3 regions of the Pseudomonas sp. BR20 genome follow, and region 2 is predicted to be linked to each of the others. Evidence: predicted binding sites of a transcription regulator. Region 2 holds the regulator's gene; each other region holds the start of a gene.
The links. The regulator sigma-54, encoded in region 2, starts transcription at its own class of promoters, with help from an activator protein. The targets are predictions, from matches to a motif close to ANTGGCATNNANNTTGCTNT.
Positions count from the first base shown of each region.

Region 1: a site for sigma-54 is predicted at 2,007-2,026, ahead of ACHPFG_RS24170 (circularly permuted type 2 ATP-grasp protein). Genes of this name have one in related genera too.
Region 3: a site for sigma-54 is predicted at 1,698-1,717, ahead of glnK (P-II family nitrogen regulator). Genes of this name have one in related genera too.

Region 1 is NZ_CP172012.1:5,256,448-5,260,581, forward strand. Features, by position in the region: gene ACHPFG_RS24165 (alpha-E domain-containing protein) at 1-560, opposite strand, end outside; gene ACHPFG_RS24170 (circularly permuted type 2 ATP-grasp protein) at 565-1,974, opposite strand; gene ACHPFG_RS24175 (ribonuclease E inhibitor RraB) at 2,431-2,772, opposite strand; gene ACHPFG_RS24180 (hypothetical protein) at 2,986-3,222, opposite strand; gene ACHPFG_RS24185 (START domain-containing protein) at 3,326-3,931, opposite strand; gene ACHPFG_RS24190 (YkgJ family cysteine cluster protein) at 3,973-4,134, opposite strand, start outside.
Region 2 is NZ_CP172012.1:1,208,576-1,212,709, forward strand. Features, by position in the region: gene rapZ (RNase adapter RapZ) at 1-458, opposite strand, end outside; gene ptsN (PTS IIA-like nitrogen regulatory protein PtsN) at 461-925, opposite strand; gene hpf (ribosome hibernation-promoting factor, HPF/YfiA family) at 936-1,241, opposite strand; gene ACHPFG_RS05385 (RNA polymerase factor sigma-54) at 1,317-2,810, opposite strand; gene lptB (LPS export ABC transporter ATP-binding protein) at 2,996-3,721, opposite strand; gene lptA (lipopolysaccharide transport periplasmic protein LptA) at 3,721-4,134, opposite strand, start outside.
Region 3 is NZ_CP172012.1:6,636,245-6,640,378, reverse strand. Features, by position in the region: gene ACHPFG_RS30715 (YifB family Mg chelatase-like AAA ATPase) at 1-1,026, opposite strand, end outside; gene ACHPFG_RS30710 (accessory factor UbiK family protein) at 1,243-1,503, opposite strand; gene glnK (P-II family nitrogen regulator) at 1,925-2,263, shown strand; gene ACHPFG_RS30700 (ammonium transporter) at 2,298-3,635, shown strand; gene ACHPFG_RS30695 (secondary thiamine-phosphate synthase enzyme YjbQ) at 3,835-4,134, shown strand, end outside.

The DNA of each region.
Region 1 (4,134 bases), 2.6 Mb from region 2:
CCGGCCATTTCATAACGCGCATCCAGCAGGCGCAGGGTGTTGTCGGCGCGCTCGATAAACGTACCCAGCCGAATAAAACGAAAGGCGTCATTGCGCATGATGGTGCCGTAGGTCGCCCCCCGAAACAGATGGGAACGCTCCTTGACCCACTCGCAAAACCGGCTCATGCCGTAGCGGCTGAGACCCTGCTGTGAGATTTCGCGAATATCCAGCCACGTGGCGTTGATGTTTTCCCACATGTCCGCGGTAATTCGCCCACGAACGGCATGGGCACTGGCCCGCGCGGCGCCGAGACAACTGTAGATACTGGCCGGGTTGGCCGCATCCAGTGCGAAAAAATGCAACAGGCGTTCGGCATGCAATTCACCGTGGCGCTCGCGATAATCATCCAGCGTGCCGGTGATCAACAGCGGCATGGCCAGTTCATGCAGGCCATCACCGCGCCCATCCTGGGGCATCAGCGACAGCGAATAACTGACATCGAGCATGCGCGCGAGGTTTTCAGCGCGTTCCAGGTAGCGCGACATCCAGTACAAATCCGAGGCAGTTCTACTCAACATGGCATCAGTCCTCGACCACCCAGGTGTCTTTGGTGCCGCCGCCCTGGGATGAATTGACCACCAGCGACCCTTCGCGCAGCGCGACACGGGTCAAGCCGCCGGGTACCACCCGGGTTTCCTTGCCGGACAACACGAACGGGCGCAGGTCGATATGGCGCGGCGCAATGCCGTTTTCGACAAAGGTCGGGCAGGTGGATAAGCATAGGGTTGGCTGTGCGATATAGGCGTGGGGCTTGGCCTTGATGCGGGCGCGGAAGGCTTCGATTTCAGCGGCCGTGGACGCCGGCCCCACCAGCATGCCGTAGCCGCCGGAGCCCTGGGTTTCCTTCACCACCAGGTCCGGCAGGTTGGCCAGCACGTGTGACAATTCGTCGGGCTTACGGCATTGGAAGGTGGGAACGTTCTGCAGGATCGGTTCTTCATCCAGGTAAAAACGGATCATCTCGGTGACGAAGGGGTACACAGACTTGTCATCCGCCACCCCGGTGCCGATGGCATTGGCCAGCACCACATTGCCCGAGCGATACGCCGCCAGCAGGCCGGGCACGCCGAGCATGGAGTCCGGGTTGAACGCCAGCGGGTCGAGGAATGCGTCGTCAAGGCGACGGTAGATCACGTCCACGGCTTTGGGGCCGTCGGTGGTGCGCATGAATACGCGGTCGTCGCGCACAAACAGATCCGCGCCTTCCACCAACTCCACACCCATTTCCCGGGCTAAAAACGCATGCTCAAAGAACGCGCTGTTGAAGCGCCCCGGGGTCAGTACCACCACGCTGGGGTTATCCAGGGGGCTGGCACTTTTAAGGGTATCGAGCAGCAGGTTGGGGTAATGATCGATCGGCGCGATACGCTGGGCGGCGAACAACTCGGGGAACAGGCGCATCATCATCTTGCGGTCTTCGAGCATGTAGCTCACGCCGCTCGGTGTACGCAGGTTGTCTTCCAGCACGTAGTAGGTGCCGTCGCCATCGCGTACGAGGTCGACCCCGGAGATGTGGGAATACAGATCGCGGTGCAGGTTCAGCCCCTGCATCGCCAACTGGTATTGCTCGTTAGCCAGCACCTGTTCGGCGGGAATGATCCCGGCCTTGATGATGCGTTGGTCGTGATAGAGGTCGGCGAGAAACATGTTCAGCGCCTTGACCCGTTGGATGCAGCCACGTTCGACCATTCGCCATTCGCTGGCGGGAATGCTGCGAGGGATGGTGTCAAAAGGAATCAGGCGCTCGGTGCCCTGCTCGTCCCCGTAAAGCGTGAAGGTGATCCCGGCGCGGTGAAACAGCAAGTCGGCTTCGCGCCGGCGCTGGGCCAGCAGTTCAGCGGGGGTTTCGGACAACCAGCGGGCGAACTCGCGGTAGTGAGGGCGAACCTGCCCTGCCCCATCGTACATTTCGTCGTAATAAGTGCGGATCATGCCGTACTCCTTGTCACCCGGACGCAAGAACCATCGCAAGGCCCGTGCCAGCGGCATAAACACTTAAAAATCAGTGGGTTGAATATAAGCAAAGACCTGATCGCACCGTCCTGGTGCGCAGAATCCCCACTGCACTGCTGCACGCTTCATGGCAATGCAAGCTTTGGCTATCAACAGCATAGTCAGAGTTGATTTCACTGCCCACGCAAGCCTGCGGATAATCGGCCCCATCAGTTGAACAGGACACGTCCTACAGCCTTACCCATCCCGCACTCGGTACCTTGAGGCTCGTGTACTGACCGGCTCCTACGGTCTTCCCTTTCAGCCACCCTTTTCGGGTGGCTTTTTTTTTGGTGCAAGAAAGGGCAGCGCAAGTTCCGCAAACCTTCACGCAGCCCATACAAAATCGGCCGACCCTAAGGTCAGCCGATACGCTGCGTTGCTCATACAGTCGCGCTACATGGGTAACCCACGCACCTCCTGCTTGACGCCCCATCCTTCGATGATCCCTCCCAGCGGCTCGACCACCGCTTCAAAGTCTTGCTCGAAGTCTCCTATGCCGTCGTAGGTTGCAAACATGATCTTGCTCAGTTCCAAGTACCAGGCGCCATCGTCGCGCGCGCTGACTTGGGCATTCAGGGACTCGCCACGAAATTCACCCGCAGCCCTGCGCGCCCGTTCCTCATCCGGGAAAATGGCGTAGAACTCAATGGGGTGGAAACGTGAAAAGTCGAAGCCGCCTTCTTTCATGCGGCGCAGAACGTTGGTGCTGATGTCTTCTTGATAGGCTGTGCTCATGAAACGTCCTCCTCAAACCGATGGATAGACTTTCCGTGCTTCCCAAAGCCCGCGCGCTTACGGCGCGGGTACCACGGCAACAACATCACCACGGGAAAACAAGCATGTAGCTGACAAGACCAGACCTTAGCGATTCATTCGCTGATCTCACTTGCAGAGTAGCGCGAAGCTATCACCTCCACCAGAGGTGCTTGAATGGCATACAGGGAATATTCAGGCGGCGGGAGAGATGTCGAGGATTTGAATACTGTTCTGGTCTTTGAGGATCTTGACCGTTGGCTCGGGTTTGCGCCCCTCAAGATCATTGAGGTCCAGTTCGGCGGCCACCGGCACCAACTTGTTGCGAATCATGTGTGCCGCATCTTCGAGGCTGGGCTTCTGCTCGCAGGTGAACTGCTCCACGGACTGTACGCCGTGATCATCAACGAAGGTAATCTGCCACTTTTGCATCGGTGCCTCCTCGATAAAACCCGTGTGTGGGTTCACAACTATCTGGACCTTGAGGGCTCGGCAAACGTTCCACTCAGGTCAGGAGGCACCGGATCAACTGCGTTTATTTTTCAGCGTGTTCTTTCAAGGCTTTCAAAGTGTTGAACGGCGCCTCCACCACGAACTTGTTGGCCAACCACGACGGGACGCTGCCGCCTGGCTCGGTGTGTACCTGGTAGGTGACTTCGGTCTCATTGGCGCCTTTAGGCACCAGTTTCCAGAAGCCCTCGACCTGGGCGACACGCACGTAGCCTTTTTCTTCGGGCTTGTAGGTCGGCACGCCCTGCAACTTGCGGGTTACGCTGCCGTCGGCGTCCTTGGTGGTGGTGACATGGATGTACGAATCACGATCGGTCACCGGGAACGGCGCCTTGAACTGGGTGTAGGTCCAGGCCTCATCGCCTTTCTTGTCGACCAGCTTCTGGGATTTGCACTCATGAATCCACGAACAGGCGCCGACCACATCTTCCTGCAGGGCCTGGATCTTGGCGACAGGCGCCTTGATCACGGTCACACCGCGATACGCCTTGTATTTGGAGCCCGCGACTTCGCTCAGGGACACCTTGATACCGTCTTCATCCTTGGCGACTTGCCAATCCTCAGCCTGGGCAGTGGCAGCAAATAACAGCGTAAAACCGCACAGCACAGCCAGTCGTTTCAGCGAACCCATTGTTGTATTCCTTATTGTTGAAGTTCCAATAGTAAAGCCCATCAAGCCGCCGTCATCTGCTCCCACCAGCCGATCAACCGGATCGCATCGGCCTGGTCGGTGCCGCAGACATCGATATCCGCCTTGAAATCACTGCACACCGCCGGGCGCTCCGGTTGGCCGAACAGTTGGCACAACTGTTCGACCGACAGGTGCAGGCAGCG
Region 2 (4,134 bases):
ATGGCATCGCGCAACTGATACAGGTTGAGGCTGGTGGTGTTGATCTTGAGATCGGCGAGGTCAATGATCGGCCCCAGCAGCTTGGTTTCATCCTCGATGGCTTCGGCCAGAGAACGGTGTGGGCTGCTGAGGGGGTGACGTCGACGGGTCTCTGAGAAGCGCTTAAGCAGGGTTTCTTCGTCGGCGTCCAGATACAGCACATCGCAGTGAATGTGCTTGGCGCGCACTTCTTCGAGCAATTCCGGAAAACGCGTGAGGTGGCTCGGCAGGTTGCGGGCGTCAATCGAAACGGCGACCAGGGGTTGCGCCAATTCGGTATGGATCAGTGCCCGCTCTGCCAATTCCGGGAGCAGTCCGGCCGGCAAGTTGTCGATGCAATAGAATCCGTTGTCCTCAAGAACGTTGAGGGCGGTACTTTTACCTGAGCCGGAGCGGCCGCTGACGATGATCAAACGCATGATTACTGCCCGTTTTGCTCATCCAGGACAACTTGGTACAGCGCCTCGTTGCTACTGGCACTGCGCAGTTTGTCGCGTACTTCCTTGCGGTCGAGCATGCTTGCGATCTGCCGAAGCAGTTCCAGGTGTGCATCGGTGGCGGCCTGGGGGACCAGCAGAACAAAAAGCAGGTCCACCGGGGCACCGTCGATCGCGTCGAAATCGATAGGTGCGTCCAGGTGCAGCAGGGCGCTGACAGGTGTCTCGCAGCCTTTGAGGCGGCAGTGAGGAATGGCGATGCCGTTGCCAAAACCGGTGGAACCGAGTTTTTCACGGGCGATCAGAGCCTCAAAGACATCCTGCATCTCCAGATCAGGCACTTGGCTGCTGATCAGGTTGGCAATTTGTTCGAGGGCTTTCTTCTTGCTGCCGCCCGGCACGTTCACGAGGGAACGGCCGGGGGTCAGGATGGTTTCAAGTCGGATCATGGGGGGAGAGTTAACGACCTGTGCCCTGAAGCAGGCTCAGATTCTTTTCCTTATGCTTTTTGAGTTGGCGGTCAAGCTTGTCTGTGAGCAAGTCGATTGATGCATACATGTCTTCATGTTCGGCATTGGCGACCACTTCTCCACCGGGTATCTGAAGTGTCGCTTCGATTTTCTGCTGAAGCTTGTCGACCTTCATGATGACCTGCACGTTGGTGATCTTGTCGAAATGGCCCTCAAGCTTCCTCAGCTTCTGCTCGACGTAGTCGCGTAGTGGAGGGGTGACTTCTATATGGTGTCCACTGATGTTGACTTGCATACAGCTTCTCCTTCGTTGCCAGTGCATAAAGCGGCGGGTAGGAATACCCGCCACTGGAACGCTGTGGCCCGCCCGTCACATCAAACGCTTACGCTCGCTGGAAGGCGCGATCCCAAGGGATTCGCGGTACTTGGCGACGGTTCGACGGGCGACCTGAATGCCTTGTGCTTCCAGTAAACCAGCGATCTTGCTGTCACTCAACGGCTTTTTCTGATTTTCAGCAGCAACCAGTTTTTTGATGATCGCGCGGATTGCCGTAGACGAGCATTCACCGCCTTCCGAGGTGCTGACATGACTGGAGAAAAAGTATTTCAACTCATAAATACCCCGTGGGGTATGCATGAATTTTTGTGTGGTCACCCGGGAAATCGTCGATTCGTGCATGCCCACTGCTTCTGCGATGTCGTGCAGGACCAGCGGCTTCATCGCCTCGTCACCATATTCCAGGAAGCCGCGCTGGTGCTCGACGATCTGGGTGGCCACTTTCATCAGGGTTTCGTTGCGGCTTTGCAGGCTCTTGATGAACCAGCGCGCTTCCTGCAACTGGTTGCGCATGAAGGTGTTGTCGGCACTGGTGTCGGCGCGGCGCACAAAACCGGCATATTGCGGGTTGACCCGCAGGCGCGGCACCGATTCCTGGTTCAGTTCCACCAGCCAGCGTTCGTTGTCCTTGCGCACGATCACGTCGGGAACGACGTATTCGGCTTCGCTGGACTCAATCTGCGAGCCTGGACGCGGGTTGAGGCTTTGCACCAGCTCGATGACCTGGCGCAGGTCGTCTTCCTTGAGCTTCATGCGCCGCATCAACTGGCTGTAGTCGCGGCTGCCCAGCAGGTCAATGTAGTCGGTGACCAGGCGCTGGGCCTCGGCGAGCCATGGGGTCTTGGCGGGCAACTGACGCAGTTGCAGCAGCAGGCATTCGCTCAGGGTGCGGGCACCGATGCCGGCGGGCTCGAATTGTTGGATGCGGTGCAGGACCGCTTCGATTTCGTCCAGCTCGATGTCCAGTTCCGGGTCGAAGGCCTCGAGAATCTCCTCCAGCGTCTCGTCCAGATAGCCCTGGTTATTGATGCAGTCGATCAGGGTCACGGCGATCAGGCGATCGGTGTCCGACATCGGCGCGAGGTTCAGTTGCCACAGCAGATGGCTCTGCAGGCTCTCGCCGGCGGAAGTGCGGGTGGTGAAGTCCCACTCGTCATCGTCATTGCTGGGCAGGCTGCTGGCGCTGGTCTGGTAGACATCCTCCCAGGCGGTGTCCACCGGGAGCTCGTTGGGAATACGTTCGTTCCAATCGCCTTCCTCCAGGTTATCCACCGTGGGGGCGGTTTCCTGGTAGGAGGGTTCCTGTACGTCGGAATTGGGTTTTTGCTCGATGTTGTCGGCCAGTGGGTCTGCATTATCGAAGTCGTCGCCTTCTTCCTGGCGTTCGAGCATCGGATTGGACTCCAGGGCCTCCTGGATTTCCTGTTGCAGGTCCAGGGTCGACAATTGGAGCAGGCGGATGGCCTGTTGCAGCTGCGGTGTCATCGTCAGCTGCTGGCCCATTCTCAGGACTAGCGATGGTTTCATGGCAGGGGCTTAACACCTTATTCGCCGGCGCAATGCGCCATCCACGACAGGGCGCGTGAGCGCCAAACATAAGCAAATTATATGCCTGATATCGGGGGCTTTGCCTAGAGCGCGGTAACAATAAAAATCCGGAGGTTTTCATTGACTCCCGCGCGCTTTGGCGAGCGGCCGTGACACCACGGTGTTTACAGGCGAAACTCGTGACCCAGGTACACTTCCTTGACCAGCTCGTTGGCCAGGATGGTGGCAGAGTCGCCTTCGGCGATCAGCTGACCATCGTTGACGATATACGCGGTTTCACAGATGTCGAGGGTCTCACGCACGTTGTGGTCGGTGATCAGTACACCGATGCCCTTGGCCTTGAGGTGATGGATGATCTGCTTGATGTCGCCGACCGAGATGGGGTCGACGCCGGCAAACGGTTCGTCCAGCAGGATGAACTTGGGGGCGGTGGCCAGGGCGCGGGCGATTTCCACGCGACGCCGCTCGCCACCGGACAGGCTCATGCCAAGGTTGTCTCGAATGTGGTTGATGTGGAATTCCTGAAGCAGGCTTTCCAATTCTTTGCGGCGGCCTTCACGGTCGAGTTCCTTGCGGGTTTCAAGGATGGCCATGATGTTGTCGGATACCGACAGCTTGCGGAAGATCGACGCTTCCTGCGGAAGATAGCCGATACCGGCACGGGCGCGCCCGTGCATTGGCTGGTGGCTTACATCCAGGTCGTCGATCAGTACGCGACCTTGGTCCGCCTGGACCAGGCCGACAATCATGTAGAAGCAGGTAGTCTTGCCGGCGCCGTTGGGGCCAAGCAAGCCGACGATCTGGCCGCTGTCGATCGACAGGCTGACGTCGCGCACGACCTGACGGCTTTTATAGGCCTTGGCCAGATGCTGGGCTTTCAGGGTTGCCATTACTCGGCCTTCTTCTTCGGCTGGATAACCATGTCGATACGGGGGCGTGGCGCGGTGACCTTGCTGCCATTGGCGCGACCGGCGTTGGCAATCTGCTTCACGGTGTCATAGGTGATCTTTTCACCTTCCGTGGAGTTGCCATCGGGGCTGAGTACCTTGGCCTGGTCGATCAGCACGATGCGATTCTGCTGGGCGTGATACTGGATGGTCTTGCCGTAGCCCTTCATCGGGCCGGTGTCGGTAGCCGACTGCTTCTGTTCGAAGTAAGCCAGGTTGCCCACCGACGTCACCACGTCGATATCGCCCGCTTGGGTGCGCGTCAGTGTCACCGTGTTGCCGGTGATCTTCATCGAACCCTGGGTGATGATCACGCCGCCGGTATAGGTGGCGACGCCTTGCTTGTCATCCAGTTG
Region 3 (4,134 bases), 1.2 Mb from region 2:
CGCGACCAGTTGGAAGCGCGCCGGGAAACTCACTCGGTCGCGAGCGCGGGAAATCACGATATGCCCCGACTCCAGCGGTTCACGCAGCACTTCCAACACCTTGCGATCAAATTCCGGCAGCTCATCGAGAAACAGCACCCCATGATGAGCCAGGGTGATTTCTCCCGGCTGTGGTTTCGAGCCGCCGCCCACCAGTGCCGGGCCTGATGCCGAGTGATGCGGTTGGCGGAACGGTCGATGGGGCCAATGGCTCAGCGGTGCCAGGCTTACAACTGATTGAATCGCGGCAACCTCAAGCGCCTCCTGTTCGCTCAACGGCGGCAACAAACCTGGCAGGCGGCTGGCGAGCAAGGTCTTGCCGGTGCCGGGCGGCCCACTGAACAAAAGGTTATGCGCGCCCGCTGCCGCAATCAGCAACGCTCGCTTGGCCGCGAGCTGGCCCTGGACTTCACTCAGGTCCGGATAGGGCTTGTTCAAGTACATCAAACCATCGGACTTGTATGGCTCGATCGGCACATGCCCATTCAGGTGCGCCACCACTTGCAGCAGGTGGTCCACCGCAATCACCTTCAACCCCGACGCCAGGCACGCCTCCTCGGCATTCGCCCGAGGCACTATCACGGTGCGCCCGGCCTTGCGCGCCGCCAGCGCGGCTGGCAACACGCCTTTTACCGCACGCACTTCGCCGGAAAGCGCCAACTCCCCCAGGCATTCCACGTCATCGAGCATCAACGCCGGCACCTGCGCGCTGGCCGCCAGGATTCCCAGGGCAATCGCCAGGTCAAAACGGCCGCCGTCCTTGGGCAGGTCGGCGGGCGCTAGATTGAGGGTGATCCGGCGGGCAGGGTATTGCAACGCGGAGTTGAGAATAGCGCTGCGTACGCGGTCCTTGCTTTCCTTGACCGCGGTTTCCGGCAGCCCCACCAGCGTCAGGGACGGCAGACCATTGGCCATATGCACCTCGACGGTGACGGCAGGGGCTTCGACGCCGATCTGGGCGCGGCTGTGGACGATGGCGAGGGACATGCTCGTTCCTTGAAAAGGGGAGGCCGCTTCCTGCGGTGTTTCAAGGGTAGACGAGGTAGGGAAGAGCGAGGCGGGGAGGTTTTACAGAACGTATCCAGAACAAAAGGTTGAGCAAATGTGCGAGGGGGCTTGCTCCCGATAGCAATGTGTCAGTCAGCATTGATACCGGCTGATACACCGCCATCGGGAGCAAGCCCCCTCCCACACTGATCGCATTTATTCAGCAGGAGGGGTCAACCGTGCTTCCAGCTCTGCAACTTTCGCCTCCAGGCTCTCCAACCGCGCACGGGTGCGGGCGAGAACCACCATCTGGCTATCAAACTCTTCACGACTCACCAGGTCGAGCTTGCTGAAACCGCTTTGCAGCAAGGCCTTGAACTGGCTTTCGATTTCATTGCGGGGCAGCGGGGTGTCGCCGCTGAACAGACGAGAGGCGTGGCCGCTCAGGGCGTCGAGGAGGTCTTTGGGCGCGAGCATGAGGAATATTCCGGAAAACTGTTGGCGGGCAGTGTATCACGCAGCGTCTATAGTCTTTTTCACGGCCTGAGTCGCACGCTTTTCGCGCATCAGGCTGGGCAGCTATGCGCTGTTTTAGTGCGCATTGCCGTCGCCAGATAGCCCCGCTGGTGGGCTTGAGTGGGCAAAGGACTGATTTCAGTGATTTTTACGGAGCTGGCAAGGTTTCTGCTTAGACGATCATGACCCATGCACTGATGCAGTCGCTGTGACGAATGCAGTGCGCCGACGGATCAGGGGTACAGGTTTCGTCACCAGTGGTTCGCTGGCGTCGCAATGGCAACTGCCCTGCGACGATGCGTTACAAAGCCAGGCACTGCGCTTAGACTTGAGACGGGTTTGTTTTCCTGGGGCAAGTCCACCAATTCGGGAGAGAGTTTTCATGAAGCTAGTCACTGCCATCATCAAGCCGTTCAAGTTGGACGATGTACGCGAGTCGTTGTCCGAGATCGGCGTGCAGGGCATTACCGTTACTGAGGTCAAGGGCTTCGGTCGGCAGAAGGGTCACACCGAGCTGTATCGCGGCGCGGAATATGTAGTCGATTTCCTGCCGAAGGTGAAGATTGATGTCGCTATTGACGACAAGGATCTTGACCGGGTTATCGAGGCGATAACCAAGGCCGCCAACACCGGCAAGATCGGTGACGGCAAGATCTTCGTGGTCAATCTGGAACAGGCTATTCGCATCCGTACCGGCGAAACCGATACCGACGCAATCTAAGCCGCCAAACCCCAACGCCCCAGGAGAAAACAATATGACTCTGCGTAAATTCGCAGGGCTCGGAGCCCTGTTGTCCATCGTAATGCCAAGCCTGGCCATGGCGGCAGACGAAGTGGCTGCTCCAGTCCTCAATTCCGGCGACACCGCCTGGATGCTCACATCCACTGCGCTGGTGCTGTTCATGACCATTCCAGGCCTGGCGCTGTTCTACGGCGGCATGGTGCGCTCCAAAAACATTCTTTCGGTAATGATGCAGTGCTTCGCCATCACGGGCCTGATCAGCATCCTGTGGGTCGTCTACGGCTATAGCATCGCGTTCGATACCACGGGTATGGAACAGGGTGTGGTCAACTTCAATTCCTTCTTCGGCGGCATGGGCAAGGCGTTCCTGGCGGGTGTGACCCCAGCCAGCATCACCGGGCCGGCTGCGCTGTTCCCGGAAGCAGTGTTCATCACCTTCCAGATGACCTTCGCCATCATCACCCCGGCACTGATCGTCGGTGCGTTCGCCGAACGCATGAAGTTCTCCGCCATGCTGATCTTCATGGCTATCTGGTTCACTCTGGTCTATGCGCCAATCGCCCACATGGTGTGGAGCGGCAACGGTGGCCTGCTATGGGACTGGGGCGTGCTGGACTTCGCCGGCGGCACCGTGGTGCACATCAATGCCGGTGTTGCTGGCCTGGTGGCGTGCATCGTGCTCGGCAAGCGTAAAGGCTTCCCGACCACTCCAATGGCGCCTCACAACCTGGGCTACACCCTGGTGGGTGCTGCCATGCTGTGGGTTGGCTGGTTCGGCTTCAACGCCGGCTCGGCGGCTGCGGCCAACGGCACCGCCGGTATGGCGATGCTGGTGACTCAGATTGCTACCGCTGCTGCAGCACTGGGCTGGATGTTCGCCGAGTGGATCACTCACGGTAAGCCAAGCGCACTGGGCATCGCCTCGGGTGTCGTGGCTGGTCTGGTAGCCGTTACGCCTGCCGCTGGCACTGTTGGCCCGATGGGCGCTCTGGTGATCGGCCTGGTGGCCGGTGTGATCTGCTTCTTCTGCGCCACCAGCCTCAAGCGCAAACTGGGCTATGACGACTCCCTGGACGCATTCGGCGTGCACGGTATCGGTGGTATCGTCGGTGCGATCCTCACCGGTGTGTTTGCAGCCCCTGCATTGGGCGGCTTCGGCACCGTGACTGACATCGCAGCTCAAGTCTGGATCCAGTGCAAAGGTGTCGGCTTCACCGTGATCTACACGGCCATCGTCACCTACGTCATCCTCAAGGTGCTGGACATGGTCATGGGCCTGCGTGTCACCGAAGAGGAAGAGGCTGTCGGCCTCGACCTGGCGCAACACAACGAACGCGGCTACAACCTGTAAGTACGCGAAAAAAAGATGCCCGGCTTGCCGGGCATTTTTTTGCCTGGCGTTTGTCAGTCATAACAAGCTGTGCCGGTTTTTGCGCAGAGTTTGTCATGCACTTTCCACCGTGCGAATGTCTTACAGGCATGTAGGCGTATTCGGCACTTTGTTTTTTCCCAGAGCGCGCTAGAATGCGCGCCGATGGGCGGAGAACTGTATGTGGCAACAGACCCTGATTACCCTGCGGGCCAAGCCCCGGGGCTTTCACCTGGTGACTGACGAGTTGCTTGCCGGTTTGCCTGAACTGAAGGCCTGCCGTGTGGGCCTGTTGCACCTGTGGCTGCAGCACACCTCGGCCTCGTTGACCGTCAACGAGAATGCCGATCCGGCGGTTCGTCGTGACTTCGAGCGTTTTTTCAACTCGCTGGTGCCGCAGGGCCGCGCCGGGTTCGAACACAACGACGAAGGTCTGGATGATCTGCCGGCGCACTTCAAGGCCAGTCTCCTGGGCTGCCAG